DNA from 2 places in the Sphingomonas sp. BK481 genome. Region 2 is predicted to be linked to the other one. Evidence: riboswitches for the same ligand, from Rfam matches in the RefSeq annotation. Region 2 holds a riboswitch; the other holds the start of a gene.

Region 1 (7,334 bases), on a different contig from region 2:
CGGCACCAAGTTCTGGATCACCAACGCGGCCTATGCCGATACGCTCGTCGTCTATGCGAAGACGGGGGAGGGATCGAAGGGGATCACCGCCTTCCTGATCGAGAAGGACATGCCGGGATTCGCGATCGGGCAGAAGATCGACAAGATGGGCATGCGGGGATCCCCGACCGCCGAGCTTGTCTTCACCGATTGCCACGTGCCGTTCGACGCGGTGATGGGCCCGGAGAATGGCGGCGTCGGCGTGCTGATGTCGGGCCTCGACTATGAGCGCGCGGTGCTCGCGGGCATTCAGCTCGGCATCATGCAGGCCTGTCTCGACGTGGTCATCCCCTATGTCCGCGAACGCAGGCAGTTCGGGACCGCGATCGGGCAGTTCCAGCTGATCCAGGCGAAGGTCGCGGACATGTATGTCGCGTTGAGTTCTGCACGTGCCTATGTCTATGCCGTCGCGCGGTCCTGCGATGCGGGCAAGACGACGCGGTTCGACGCGGCGGGCGCGATCCTGCTGGCGAGCGAGAGCGCGGTGAAGGTCTCGCTGGAATCGATCCAGGCTCTGGGTGGCGCGGGCTATACCAAGGACTGGCCGGTCGAGCGCTTCATGCGCGACGCCAAGCTGCTCGATATCGGCGCGGGGACGAACGAGATTCGCCGGATGCTGATCGGACGCGAACTGATCGGTGCCGCGCCCAAGGTGATGCAATGAGCGTGCTGATCAGGTCGCGGCGGGGTGAACGGTGAGCGGTCCCGTCCTCGATACGAAGCTGTCGGTCGACGCGGAGACGTTCCAGGCGAATGCGGCGCACAACCTCGCGCTCGCCCAGCGCCTGCGCGACGACGTTGCGCGCGTCGCGCTCGGCGGAGACGCCCGGTCGCGCGACCGGCACGTTGCGCGTGGCAAGCTGCTGCCGCGCGACCGGGTCGAGCGCTTGCTCGATCCGGGTTCGCCGTTCCTCGAGATCGGCCAGCTCGTCGCCAATGGGCTGTATGACGATGCGGTGCCCGGCGCGGGGGTGATTGCGGGGATCGGCCGCGTTGCCGGTCGGCAGTGCATGATCCTGTGCAACGATGCGACGGTGAAGGGGGGGACCTATTTTCCGCTGACCGTCAAGAAACACCTGCGAGCGCAGGAAATCGCACAGGAAAATCGGCTGCCCTGCATCTATCTCGTCGATAGTGGTGGGGCGAACCTGCCCCATCAGGCGGAGGTATTTCCCGATCGCGAGCATTTCGGCCGGATCTTCTACAACCAGGCGCAGATGTCGGCGTTGGGGATACCGCAGATCGCGTGTGTGATGGGGAGCTGCACTGCGGGCGGCGCCTATGTCCCGGCCATGTCCGACGAGACGATCATCGTCCGCGGGCAGGGCACGATCTTCCTCGCTGGGCCGCCGCTGGTCAAGGCGGCGACGGGCGAGGTGATTTCCGCGGAGGACCTCGGCGGCGCGGACACGCATGGACGGCGGTCGGGCGTCGTCGATCATGTCGCGGAATCGGACGACCACGCGCTGACGATCGTTCGCGACATCGTCTCGACCTTGCCGCCACAGGTCCCTGTCACGGTGAACCGGCAACCGGCGCGCGCCCCGAAATACGACGCTGAGGGGCTTTACGGTGTCGTGCCGTCCGATGTGCGCGCACCCTATGACGTGCACGAGGTGATCGCACGGCTGGTCGATGGCAGCGAATTCCATGCGTTCAAGGCGCTTTATGGTACATCGCTGGTGTGCGGGTTCGCGCATATCCACGGGATCCCCGTCGCGATCCTCGCCAACAACGGCGTCCTGTTCAGCGAAAGCGCTCAGAAGGGGGCGCATTTCATCGAGCTCGCCTGCCAGCGCAAGGTACCGCTCCTGTTCCTCCAGAACATCTCGGGGTTCATGGTCGGCGGGAAGTATGAGGCAGAAGGCATTGCCAAACATGGTGCAAAGCTCGTGACGGCAGTCGCGACCGCGACCGTGCCGAAGATCACGGTGCTGATCGGCGGCAGTTTCGGCGCCGGCAATTACGGCATGTGCGGACGCGCCTATTCGCCGCGCTTCCTGTTCAGCTGGCCGAACAGCCGGATCAGCGTGATGGGCGGCGAACAGGCGGCCTCGGTCCTCGCCACCGTTCACCGCGACGCGGACGACTGGACGGCGGAGGAAGCCGAAGCGTTCAAGGCGCCGGTTCGTCAGAAATATGAGGACGAGGGGAATCCCTGGTACGCGACCGCGCGCCTGTGGGACGACGGGATCATCGATCCCGCGCAGACCCGTGACGTGCTCGGCCTCGCGCTCGCCGCGACGCTCAACGCTCCAATCGCCGAACGCCCCGCGTTCGGTGTGTTCAGGATGTAAGCCGATGATCCTGCTATCGTTGCTGCTGGCCGCGGGTCAGGTCACTCCGGTCCAACCGATCGTCAAGGGCACCGGCTTGCCGCCAGCCGTGGTGACGGAGGAGGCCGGCGTCATGGTGCCGATCGACGCGATGTTGGCCGCGCTGGCCACCCGCGATGGCCAGGCACTGCTCCCACAGGTGCGCCCCGAGGGGGGGGCTACGGCCGTGGAAGAAAAGGCCGACGGCACGCGCATCATCCGCCGGACCGCCTGGTCCGACTTCGCCGCCGGTCTGAAGCCCGGGCCGGAGCGATATGCGGAACGCCTGACGGATCCCGCCGTGGATATCGATGGCGATATCGCGATGGTATGGTCGCCCTATGTCTTCACCATCGACGGCCGGGTGGCGCATTGCGGGACCGACCATTTCGACATGGTGCGCGACGCGGGCCGGTGGAAGATCCTCAACATCACCTGGTCCAAGCGGACCACTGGATGCCCCGCGCAATGATCGAATCACTGCTTATCGCAAACCGCGGCGAGATCGCCTGCCGCATTATACGCACAGCTCGGGCATTGGGAATCCGCACGATCGCGGTCTATTCCGATGCCGATGCGGGCGCGCTGCATGTCCGGCACGCTGACGAGGCGGTGCATATCGGTGCGAGCCCGGCGCGCGAGAGCTATCTGGTCGGAGAACGGATCATCGCCGCCGCGCTCGCCACCGGCGCTGAGGCAATTCATCCGGGGTACGGGTTCCTGTCCGAGAATGCGGACTTCGCGCAGGCCGTGCTCGACGCAGGGATCCTGTGGGTAGGCCCCGATCCCGACAGCATCCGCACGATGGGGCTGAAGGATGCCGCGAAGCAGCGGATGATGGCGGCCGGCGTTCCGGTGACACCGGGCTATCTGGGGGAGGACCAGTCGCCCGATCGGCTCCAACGCGAGGCGGATGCCATCGGCTACCCCGTCCTGATCAAGGCCGTTGCGGGCGGCGGCGGCAAGGGTATGCGCCGCGTCGATGCGTCCGCCGACTTTGCCGACGCGCTCGCTTCGTGCCAGCGCGAAGCCTCCGCGTCGTTCGGTAATACCGACGTGCTGATCGAGAAATATATTCTGTCGCCGCGGCATATCGAGGTGCAGGTGTTCGGCGATCGGCAAGGCAACGTCGTCCATTTGTTCGAACGTGACTGTTCGTTGCAGCGCCGGCATCAGAAGGTGATCGAGGAGGCTCCGGCCCCCGGCATGGATGATGCGACGCGCGCGGCGATCTGCGCGGCGGCGGTGCGCGCGGCACAGGCCGTGAACTATATTGGCGCGGGTACGATCGAGTTCATCGCCGATGCGAGCGAAGGCCTGCGCGCCGATCGGATCTGGTTCATGGAAATGAACACCCGGTTGCAGGTCGAGCATCCCGTCACCGAGGAAATCACCGGACAGGATCTGGTCGAATGGCAGCTGCGGATTGCCAGCGGCGAGGCGTTGCCGCTGCAGCAGCATGATCTTGCGATCCGCGGCTGGGCGATCGAGGCGCGGCTCTATGCGGAGGATCCCACCAAGGGGTTCCTGCCGTCGATCGGGCGGCTCGAGGCGTTCGATTTGGGTGATGCGACGCGGGTCGATACGGGTGTCGAACAGGGGGCGGACATCTCGCCCTATTACGACCCGATGATCGCCAAGGTGATTGCCTGGGGCGACACGCGTGAAGCCGCGCGTGAGACGTTGGCGGAGGCGCTGGACAAGGCGGTCGTCTGGCCGGTCCGGTCGAATGCGGGGTTTCTCGTCCAGGCACTCGATCACCCGGATTTCGTCGCCGCAACGCTAGATACCGGGCTGATTGCGCGCGAGGGGGCGGCGCTGATGCCCCCGGCGCAGCCCAGCGAGGAAGCACTGATCGACGCCGCGCGTACGCTCGTACGCGCCGAGCCGATGGCGGGTTTTCGTCTCAACGCGGCCCCTTTGAAGGCCGCGCGGTTCCTGCTCGACGACGACGCGGTGACGATCGATCTCGACGGTCGCGGCATCGATGCACCGGTCGATGCCACCCTCGTTTCCGATGCCGGGCAGACCTGGCAGTTGCGGCCTTGGCGTGCGTCTGGCGCGGCGATGGGGGCGGCAGCGGACGGCGCTATCTTGTCACCGATGCCGGGACGGATCATCGCGGTCGACGTGGCGGCCGGGGACCGTGTCGCAAAGGGGCAGAAGCTCGTGACGCTGGAGGCGATGAAGATGGAGCATTCGCTCGTCGCGCCGTTCGACGGGACGGTTGCCGAACTGACCGCGATCGAAGGCGGGCAGGTGAGCGATGGCATGGTGCTCGCGCGTATCGAGAAGGATGACTGATGGCCGGCCGCTATTTCGACCGATGGGCAGTCGGCGACCGGATCGTCCATGAGATCCGCCGCACCGTCACGGAGACGGACAACCTCCTGTTTTCGACGATGACGCACAATCCGCAGCCGCTGCACCTCGATGCGGAGGCGGCGAAGGCGAGTGAATTCGGCCAGATCCTCGTCAACGGCACCTTCACCTTCGCGCTGATGGTCGGCCTGTCGGTCAGCGACACGACGCTCGGGACGCTCGTCGCCAATCTCGGTTACGACAAGCTCGTGCATCCGAAACCCGTCTTCATCGGCGACACGATGCGCGCCGAGACCGAGGTCGCCGAGCTTAAGCCCAGCCGGTCACGCCCGAACGCCGGGATCGTCACATTCATGCACCAGCTGATCAACCAGCGTGACGAGATCGTCTGTCAGTGCCTCCGCTCGGCACTGCTGCTGCGGACGCCGGCATGAGGTTGCGCTCGCTGCTGTTCGTGCCCGCAGACCGGCCCGAGCGTTTTGCGAAGGCCGCGGCGAGCGGGGCGGATGCCATCATCCTCGATCTGGAGGACTCGGTCGCGCTGTCCCGCAAGGCCGTTGCCCGCGAGGCGGTCCGGGCCACGTTGCAGGACCACACCGACGTCGTGCGGATGGTGCGGATCAATCCCGTCGACTCCGGGTGGCTGGACGACGATCTCGCTGCCGCGAGGGACGCCGATGCGATCATGCTGCCCAAGGCGACGGGACCCGCGACCGTCCTCGCGCTGGTCGAGGCTTATGGCGATGACTGTCCGCCGATCCTGCCAATCGCGACCGAAGTGCCCGCCGCGATCTTCACACTGGGCGAATATGCGCGGGTCAACGACCGGTTATGTGGCCTGACCTGGGGCGCAGAGGACCTGCCCGCGGCGATCGGCGCGGCGACCAGTCGTGAGGACGACGGGTCCTATACCGAACCCTATAAGCTCGTCCGATCGCTGCTGCTGTTCGGCGCGCATGCGGCGGACGTCGCGGCGATCGAGACGGTCTATCCTGCAATCGCGGACATTTACGGGCTGGCAGCCTATGCCGCGCGCGGCAGCCGTGACGGCTTTACCGGCATGATGGCGATTCATCCGTCGCAAGTCGCCACGATCAACGCCGCGTTCACGCCGGATGCGGCGACCGTTGCACATGCGCACGCCGTCGTCGCTGCGTTTGCAGCGGCTCCCGAGGCGGGCGCGCTGCAGCTTGATGGGCGGATGATCGATGCGCCGCACTTACGTCAGGCGCGGGCGATCCTCGCGCGACTCTAGGCCCATTGGCGGCAGGAATTTTCTGCGCTACCGTCGCCCTGCGAAACCGGTGAAGGCCGGGGTCGCAGATCGCGTCGGTGCCCCTCGGGGCTTCAAAGGGAATGCGGTGCGGGAGGCGGTCCTCCTCATGCCGCGGCTGTCCCTGCAACTGTAAGCGGTGAGTGCGGTGCGCATGTCCCTTCATCATGGGGGGGCGACCACTAGGCCTGAGCGTAAGCGCAGGGCTCGGGAAGGTCGCGTACCGGGCGTCGACCCGTGAGCCAGGAGACCTGCCGGCGCTCGGTCGCTCTTGCCATGGTCCAGGGGATGACCGCGGCACGGTACTCCGTCTGAGCGACGAACCATGCGGCGGGGGCCGCATCGGCGCGCGTGGCGGGTGCGGTTCGGCGTACACCCCAAGCGTTGCGCCGGCTGTCCGTGGCATCGGACGGCAGGCCCCGGCCGGTCGCTCGTGACGCCGGGGGTATCGTTTCATGACCAGAGTTTTCGTTTCGCTTGCGGCGCTCGCGACCGCCACGGCCTTTGCATCGCCGACCGCGGCCGAGCCCGATCCGGTTACTGCGGCGACGGGCGAGGCGGCAGCGGGCGCCGCCGAGCTGGTGATCACCGCATCGCGATCGGGGGACGCGGTTCCCGCCGATCAGCTCGGAGCGTCGGTGACGGTGCTCGACGCCGCCACGCTCGACCAGCGGCAGACCCGGATCGTGTCCGACGTGCTGCGCGACGTCCCCGGACTGGCGGTCAGCCGGACCGGCGCGGTCGGGGGGACGACGCAGGTCCGGATCCGCGGATCGGAGGGCAATCACGTGCTCGTGCTGATCGACGGGATCGAAGTGTCCGATCCCTATCAGGGCGAATATGACTTCGGCACGCTGATTGCCGACGAGGCGGCACGGGTCGAGGTGCTGCGCGGCCAGCAATCGGCGCTGTACGGGTCCGACGCGATCGGCGGCGTCATTCAGTATCTCACGCTCAGCGGCGCGGAAGCCCCGGGCGTATCGCTGCGGGCCGAGGGGGGATCGTTCGGCACGTTTTCGGGCGGCGCGCGGGTCGCAGGCGTATCGGGCAATCTGGATTACGCGCTGTCGAGCTCGACCTACCTCACCGACGGCACGCCGACCGCACGGGGCGGATCGCGCGACATCGGCGCGAAGAGCGTCGGCGCGACGGGCAAGCTCAGCTGGTCGCCGATCGACACGCTGAAGGTCACGGGCGTCGCGCGCTACAGCTATACCGACGCCGACAGCAACGACACCGCGTTGAGCGGCCCGCAGTTCGGCACGATCGTCGATACGCCCGGCGCGCGGAGCACGGTCGAGGCCTATTACGGGCTGGTTCGCGCCGAACTCGCGCTGGCGGATGGCCGCTGGACGAATGCGCTCAGCGGCCAGTTTGCCGATACG
Region 2 (7,334 bases):
CATGCTTGTATCCTTCCTCGAAATCTTATCAGTCTGCCATCCGGTCGGCGATCCGACCGAGGCTCTCGTCACGCCCGAGCAGGTCGAGCACATCGAATATTCCCGGCGACGTCTTGCGACCGGTCAGCGCGGCGCGAAGGGGTTGTGCAACCTGCCCGAGCTTTAGGCTTCGCGCTTCGGCCACGCGCCGTACCGCGCCTTCGAGCGCTTCCGTATCCCACTTGTCGAGCGCGTCAAGTTCAGCATGCGCGTTCGTCAGAATCGCACTCGCTTCACCCTGCAAAAGGCTCGCTGCGGCGTCATCCATGGCCAAGGGGCGCTGGCTGAACAGGAAATTCGAACCTTCGGCGAGTTCGTTCAGGTTCGCTGCACGTGGCTTCAGGACAGGCATTGCGCGAGTCAGAAGGTCGAGTCCGCCATCGGGCAGGGCATGACCGAGACGATCGGCGGCGAGCTGGGCCAGACGCGCATCATCTGCCTCGCGGATATAGTGGCCGTTCAGATTCTCGAGCTTCTTCAGGTCGAAGCGCGAGGGTGACTTGCCGACGCCCGACAGGTCGAACCATTCGACCGCCTGTTCGCGGCTGATGATCTCGTCGTCACCGTGCCCCCAGCCGAGCCGCAGCAGGTAATTGTCGAACGCCTCGGGCAGGATGCCCATCTCGTCGCGATACGCCTCGATGCCGACGGCGCCGTGCCGCTTGGACAGCTTGGCACCATCGGGGCCGTGGATCAGCGGGATGTGCGCATAGATCGGATCGGGCCAGCCGCCCTCGATGGCGTCCATCGCGCGGTAGATCGGCAGCTGGCGGAACGCGTTGTTGAGGTGATCGTCACCGCGGATCACGTGCGTGACGCCCATGTCGTGATCGTCGACGACGACCGCGAGCATGTAGGTGGGCGTGCCATCGGAGCGGAGGAGGACGAGGTCGTCGATTTCCTCGTTGCGGACCGTCACCGATCCCTGGACGCGATCCTCGATCGTGACCGCGCCTTCCTGCGGCGCGCGCAGGCGGACGACATGGGGAAGATCGGGGGCCTCGCTTGCCGGACGGTCGCGCCACGGGCTGCGGATGCGAAGCGGCTTCTTGGCCGCCTGCGCCTCGGCACGCATCGCCGCGATCTCGTCATTGGTCATGTAGCAGCGATAGGCGTGGCCGGCCTCGACCATCTGGTGCGCGACGCGGGCGTGGCGATCGGCGCCGGCGAACTGCATGACGACGTCGCCGTCCCAGTCGATCCCCAGCCAGCGCATCCCGTCGATGATCGCGTCGATCGCCGGCTGGGTCGACCGCACGCGGTCGGTATCCTCGATACGCAGCAGGAATTTGCCGCCATTCGCCTTGGCGAACAGCCAGTTGAACAACGCCGTGCGCGCGCCGCCAAGATGCAGGAACCCCGTCGGCGACGGAGCGAAACGAGTAACCACGGGTGCGGCCGAAACGACGGCATCCGTATCAGATATTGCGCCCAACCGCGGGTGCTCCCAGACTGTAGAAACGATGGCCGGATCAGCCGTCGCCGCCTCTAGCATGCGTCCCCGGCGGCGACAAATGGGCGTGCCGCCCTGGATGGCGGAGCCCGGCCGGGCGATCGAACGCTGGCTGGAGGCAGAGCGCGACCAGCTCATAACCTGGTTGCCGGTCGGGCTTGGCGGCGGCATCGCGCTGTGGTTCGTGCTGCCCGATCCCGTGGCATGGGGCACCGCGATCCTTTTGCTGGCCGCTGGCGGTTTGGCCGGACTTGCGGTGGGGCGCGGCGGGCGTGCGGCGCGGATGCTCGCGATCGGCGCGATTGCGGCGGCGCTCGGCATCGGGCTGATCTGGGTGCGATCGGACCGCGTGGCGGCACCGGTGCTCGCGGGGCCGATTTTCGTGCAGCTGTCGGCGCGGGTCGAGACGATCGAACCGCTCGTCGCGCGTCGACTGGTGCGGTTGACGGTGCGGCCGGTCGGGCCGGGGCAGGACGCCGATGGCGCACCGGTTGCGTTGCCAGGCCGCGTCCGCATCAACCTGGCAGAGGCGGATGCGCCAGTGACGCTGGGGATCGGCGCGACGATAAGGCTGCGCGCTCGACTCATGCCGCCGCCCTTGCCCGCGGTACCCGGCGCCTATGACTTTGCGCGCGTCGCCTGGTTCAGCGGGATCGGCGCGACGGGGCGGGGCTTTTCTCCGGTCGAGGTGACGATGCCGGGCCGCGGCGGCGCTGGGGTCCGGGTGGCCTTGTCGCGGCATATCGTTGCGCAACTCGACGGGAGCGCGGGCGGGATCGCGGCGGCGCTGGCGACCGGCGACGTCGGCGCGATCAGCGACGCGGATGCGGAGGCGATGCGCCGCGCCGGGCTGGCGCACCTCCTGTCGGTGAGCGGCCTCCACATCACCGCCGCGGTCGCAGCTACGATGCTGATCGTGCTGCGGCTGCTGGCGCTCAGCCCGTGGCTCGCGCTGCACACGCGGCTGCCATTGATTGCCGCGCTTGCCGGTGCGGCGGCGGCGATCGGCTACACCGTGCTGACGGGCAGCCAGGTGCCGACGATCCGCTCGTGCATCGCGGCGTTGCTGGTGCTGGTCGCGCTGGCGATGGGGCGCGAGGCGATGACGTTGCGGCTGGTCGCGACGGGAGCGATCGCGGTGATGCTCGCGCTGCCCGAATCGCTCGCCGGGCCGAGCTTTCAATTGTCGTTTGCCGCGATCACCGCGATCATCGCGCTGCACGAGCATCCCGTCGTCCGTGCCACGTTCGCGCCGCATGACGAGGGCCGCGGCAGGCGCCTGTTGCGCGGCGCCGCGTCGCTGCTGCTGACCGGGCTCGTCGTCGAGACGGCGCTGATGCCGATCGCGGTCTATCATTTCCACAAGGCCGGGCTGTACGGCGCGGTCGCCAATATCGTCGCGATCCCGCTGACCACGTTCGTCGTGATGCCGTTCGAAGCGCTGGCGCTGCTGCTCGACACGATCGGGATTGGCGCGCCCGCCTGGTGGCTGGTGCAGCATGCGCTCGACGCGCTGCTGTGGCTCGCGCGCGGCGTGGCGCATGCACCGGGCGCGGTCCGCGCGCTGCCGGCGGTGCCCGACGGGGCGTTTGCCTTGATGGTCGGCGGCGGTGTGTGGATCGCGCTGTGGCGGACGCGGTGGCGACGGATCGGGATCCTGCCCTTGGCAGTCGGCGCGATCTGGGCGCTGATGACGCCGTCACCCGATATCCTTGTGACGGGCGATGGCCGTCACGTCGCGGTCCGGACCGCCGCCGGGCTCGCGCTGCTCCGCGATCAGGCGGGGGACTATGTCCGCGATACACTGGCGGAGAATGGCGGGGTCGACGGAGAACCGCTGTTGCTGGCGGATCAGCCCGACGCGCGGTGCAGCCGCGACCTGTGCTTGACGGATGTCGTCGCGCGGGGGCGGGCGTGGCGTGTGCTGGCGACGCGCAGCGTTTACCGGGTGCCGATCGCGGAGATGGTTGCCGCCTGCCGGCGCGCGGACATCGTCATCAGCGAGCGCGGGCTGCCGCGCGATTGTACGCCGCGATGGCTGAAGCTCGATCGATCGGTGCTCACGCGGACCGGGGGGATCGCCTTGACGCTGACCACAGGGCGGATGGTGACGGTGCTCAATCCGGGGGACCGGCACCCGTGGCGCGATCCTCCGACGGTGGCGCGGTCAACGCGACGGTTCGGGGCGGCGGGCGATCAGCATGGGGTCGCCGGACGTGCGGCGTCGGTCCGGTTTTAGGTGCCGGGTCGGGGGTGGTCAGGGCGATAGGTCGCGACTGGGAATGTCGGGTCATGATCCTGCGAAAGTGGGGCCTCCGATTGGGAGGGCCGCAATTCCGAAACGCGGACGATGGTGCCTGAGGCCGTTGGTCACGAACGCCACTGCCGGTTGCGTGGCGGTGATGACCGCCAGCGCTCCCCGGCATTTGTCAATCGTAGCGGCGCAGGATACCCGACAGCTTGCCCTGAACCCGGACCTGTGCGGGCGCATAACGCTGAGGGTCATAGGCACGGTTGGCCGGGTCGAGCCGGACCATCGCGCCTTCGCGGCGGAAATATTTGAGCGTCGCTTCGCTGTCCTCGATCAGCGCGACGACGATTTCGCCGTCGCGGGCGATCTCGGTACGGCGGATCAGCGCATAATCGCCGTCGAGGATGCCGGCTTCGACCATCGAGTCCCCCGAAACCTCCAGCGCATAATGCTCGCCGGTGCCGAGCAATGCGGCCGGAACGGCGAGCATCGAACTGCCTTCAAAGGCTTCGATCGGGACGCCGGCGGCGATCCGGCCGTGCAGCGGGATCTCGACGACGTCGTTCGCCGCGATGCGGGCGGGCGACGCGGGCGTGGCGCTGGCCGTGTCCGGCGCAGATACGGTGCTGGCCGATGCCTTAGCCTCCGACTTCGGCCCCGACTTCGCCGCAGTTTGTGCGATTGCCGCCTCCGGACGCTCGGGCATCCTTAGCACTTCGAGCGCGCGCGCCCGGTTGGGCAGGCGCCGGATGAAGTTGCGCTCCTCAAGCGCGCTGATCAGACGGTGCACGCCCGATTTCGATTTCAGGTCGAGCGCGTCCTTCATCTCCTCGAACGAGGGCGACACGCCCGTCTCGGCGAGGCGGTCATTGATGAAGCAGACAAGCTCGTGCTGCTTGCGCGTGAGCATAACGGTTCTCCGTCCGGAACAGACGAGGAACTTCTATGGAACACTTGCAGCTTCGTCAAGCGGTGACGTCACGCGATGACGAGGATTTCCGCCGAGTCGCCCGCCCTTGCCGCCGGCGCGTCGCCGTCGCGGACGATCAGGCAGGACGAGCGGGCGAGCGTCAGCAGCATCGAGCTGTCCTGGATGGTCGAGGCATAGGCGCGGCCGTCGCGCAGTTCGGCGCGCATATAGTCGGTCCGCGACTGGTTGGGCGGAAGATCCTCGCCGAGCAGCGCGTGCGTCGTCTGCGGCAGGGGATCGCGCGCGCCGAGCATGTGCGCGACGACGGGGCGGACGAAGAGGATGGCGGTGACGAAGGCGGAGACCGGGTTGCCCGGCAGGCCGAGCAGCATCATCCGCCCGAGCGCGCCCGCCATCATCGGCTTGCCCGGGCGCAGCGCGATCCGCCAGAAGTCGATCGTCCCGCCCGCCGCCTCGATCGCGGGGCGCACGAGGTCGTGATCGCCGACCGACGCCCCCCCCGTGGTCACGAGCAGATCGGCATCGACCCCGGCAAAGGCGTCACGCAGCGTGTCGAGCCGGTCGGGGAGAATTCCGAGATCGATAATGTCGACGGGCAGGTCGGCGAGCATCGCGGCGAGCATGATGCCGTTTGATTCCGGTAGCGGGACGGGGTCGCTGGTCGAGCCGGGCGGAACGAGCTCGTCCCCCGTCGCGGCGACCGCGACGCGCAGCCGGCGGCCGACCGACAGCGTGCCGTGTCCGCCGGTCGCAGCGACCGCGATGCGCGCGGGCGTCAGCCGGTCGCCGGCCGCGATCAGCCGGGTGCCGGTCGCGAAGTCGAGCCCCTTGCGGCGCGTGTTGCGTCCCTCGAAGGCGGGGCCTTCGCCGTCGAGCATCAGCCGGTCGCCGTCGCGCGCGGCTTCCTCCTGGACGAGCACCGTGTCGGCGCCTGCCGGCATCGCCGCGCCGGTGAAGATGCGCGTCGCCTGTCCCGCGTCGACTAAACCGGTGAAGGGGCGGCCGGCCGCGCTCTCGCCGATGACCGTCCACGGCCCGGGCAGATCGGCGTAGCGGATCGCATAGCCGTCCATCGCCGAGAGGTCGGTCGCGGGCTGGGTGCGGCGGGCGAGAATGTCCTCCGCCGCCCATCGACCCATCGCCGAGCGCAGCGGCACGGTTTCGGCCGGCACGCGCGAGGCCATGGCGAAGAGGCGGGACTGGGCTTCGGCGACGGGGACGAGAGGGCGCATGCGGGCTCCGTTCAGCGGGGCGATGAAGGTCTGCGCTGCTCGCACGAAAGCCGCGGGGCGGAAAGCGGGCAACGCCGCGACCGGCAGGACACCGGTCGGTTACGCGATCAACGTACGAGGTACGGCAGACGTTGCGGTGAAATGGGACGACATGCCCTGCGTTGCGCCGCACGCAAATCCTGTCGTCAGCGCGGGCAAAACGCGCTAGCCCTGTGGCGCAGGTCCGACGCAAGCCGGATCCGCACAGATCGCGTCGGTGCCCCTCGGGGCTTGAATGGGAATGCGGTGCGGGGTTTGCCCCAAGACCGCAGCTGTCCCTGCAACTGTAAGCGGCGAGCGACACGCACGCGCCCCCTGCAACGGGGGCAGCCACTGGGCCGATGGCCTGGGAAGGTGTGCGTCGAGCCTTGACCCGCGAGCCAGGAGACCTGCCGGCGTCTGGTCGCTCTTGTCCCGGCCCAGGGGGTGGCCGAGGCACGGTGAACGCCGTCTGAGCGACGACCATGCGGCGGGGGCCGCATCGGCGACGCATGCCGGCCGCTCAGGGCGTCCGGTCGGCGCGCGTCCCGGTCGTTCGCGGCAGGCCCCCGTCCTCGTCGGACGCCGGGGATGTACCAATGACCAAGATTATGACCGGGCGGACCGCCGGTCGTTCGACGCGACACCGGATCGGCTGGATGTTCGCGATGCTGGTTGCGGCCAACATCGCCGCCTGGGGATGGGCGTTCGCGCTGTTCCAGGCGCAACCGCTGATGCTGGGTACCGCGATGCTCGCCTGGGGGCTGGGGCTGCGCCACGCGGTCGATGCGGATCATATCGCGGCGATCGACAATGTGACGCGCAAGCTGATGCAGGACGGGCAGCGGCCGATCGGGGTCGGCTTCTGGTTCGCGGTCGGCCATTCGGGGATCGTCCTGATCGCCGCGGTCGCGATCGCGCTGACCGCGAGTGCGCTGGCGCAGTTCGAGGCGTTCAAGCAGGCGGGCGGGGTGATCGCGACACTGATCTCCGCGCTGTTCCTGTTCACGATCGCGGCGATGAACCTGATCATCCTGCGATCGGTGTGGCGGACCTTCGGCCATGTCCGCGGCGGGGGGCGCTATGTCGAGGAGGATCTCGACCTGCTGCTCGGCAATCGCGGGCTGCTCGCGCGGCTGTTCCGGCCGATGTTCCGGCTGGTCACGCGCAGCTGGCACATGGCGCCGCTCGGGTTCCTGTTCGGGCTGGGGTTCGACACCGCGACCGAAGTCGCGATCCTCGGCCTGTCTGCAAGCCAGGCGGCGGACGGGCTGTCGATCGGCACGGTGCTGGTGCTGCCGGTGCTGTTCGCGACGGGCATGGCACTAGTCGACAGTGCCGACGGGGTGGTGATGCTCGGCGCGTATGAATGGGCGTTCGTGAAGCCGATCCGCAAGCTCTATTACAACA

What was found. Region 2 has a riboswitch for cobalamin ahead of FHY04_RS10130 (HoxN/HupN/NixA family nickel/cobalt transporter). Riboswitches for the same ligand answer to the same signal wherever they lie in the genome.
Region 1: it holds a riboswitch for cobalamin, as region 2 does, so the genes downstream of both, FHY04_RS04795 (TonB-dependent siderophore receptor) here and FHY04_RS10130 (HoxN/HupN/NixA family nickel/cobalt transporter) in region 2, are expected to answer to the same signal.

Annotation. Positions count from the first base shown of each region.
Region 1 covers NZ_JACIAP010000002.1:187,453-194,786, reverse strand. The annotation lists gene FHY04_RS04825 (isovaleryl-CoA dehydrogenase) at 1-703, shown strand, start outside; gene FHY04_RS04820 (carboxyl transferase domain-containing protein) at 735-2,336, shown strand; gene FHY04_RS04815 (hypothetical protein) at 2,341-2,826, shown strand; gene FHY04_RS04810 (biotin carboxylase N-terminal domain-containing protein) at 2,823-4,658, shown strand; gene FHY04_RS04805 (MaoC family dehydratase) at 4,658-5,110, shown strand; gene FHY04_RS04800 (CoA ester lyase) at 5,107-5,931, shown strand; cobalamin riboswitch at 5,990-6,223, shown strand; gene FHY04_RS04795 (TonB-dependent siderophore receptor) at 6,405-7,334, shown strand, end outside.
Region 2 covers NZ_JACIAP010000004.1:222,286-229,619, reverse strand. The annotation lists gene FHY04_RS10155 (citrate synthase) at 1-3, opposite strand, end outside; gene gltX (glutamate--tRNA ligase) at 29-1,534, opposite strand; gene FHY04_RS10145 (ComEC/Rec2 family competence protein) at 1,554-3,731, shown strand; gene lexA (transcriptional repressor LexA) at 3,922-4,653, opposite strand; gene glp (gephyrin-like molybdotransferase Glp) at 4,722-5,906, opposite strand; cobalamin riboswitch at 6,144-6,357, shown strand; gene FHY04_RS10130 (HoxN/HupN/NixA family nickel/cobalt transporter) at 6,584-7,334, shown strand, end outside.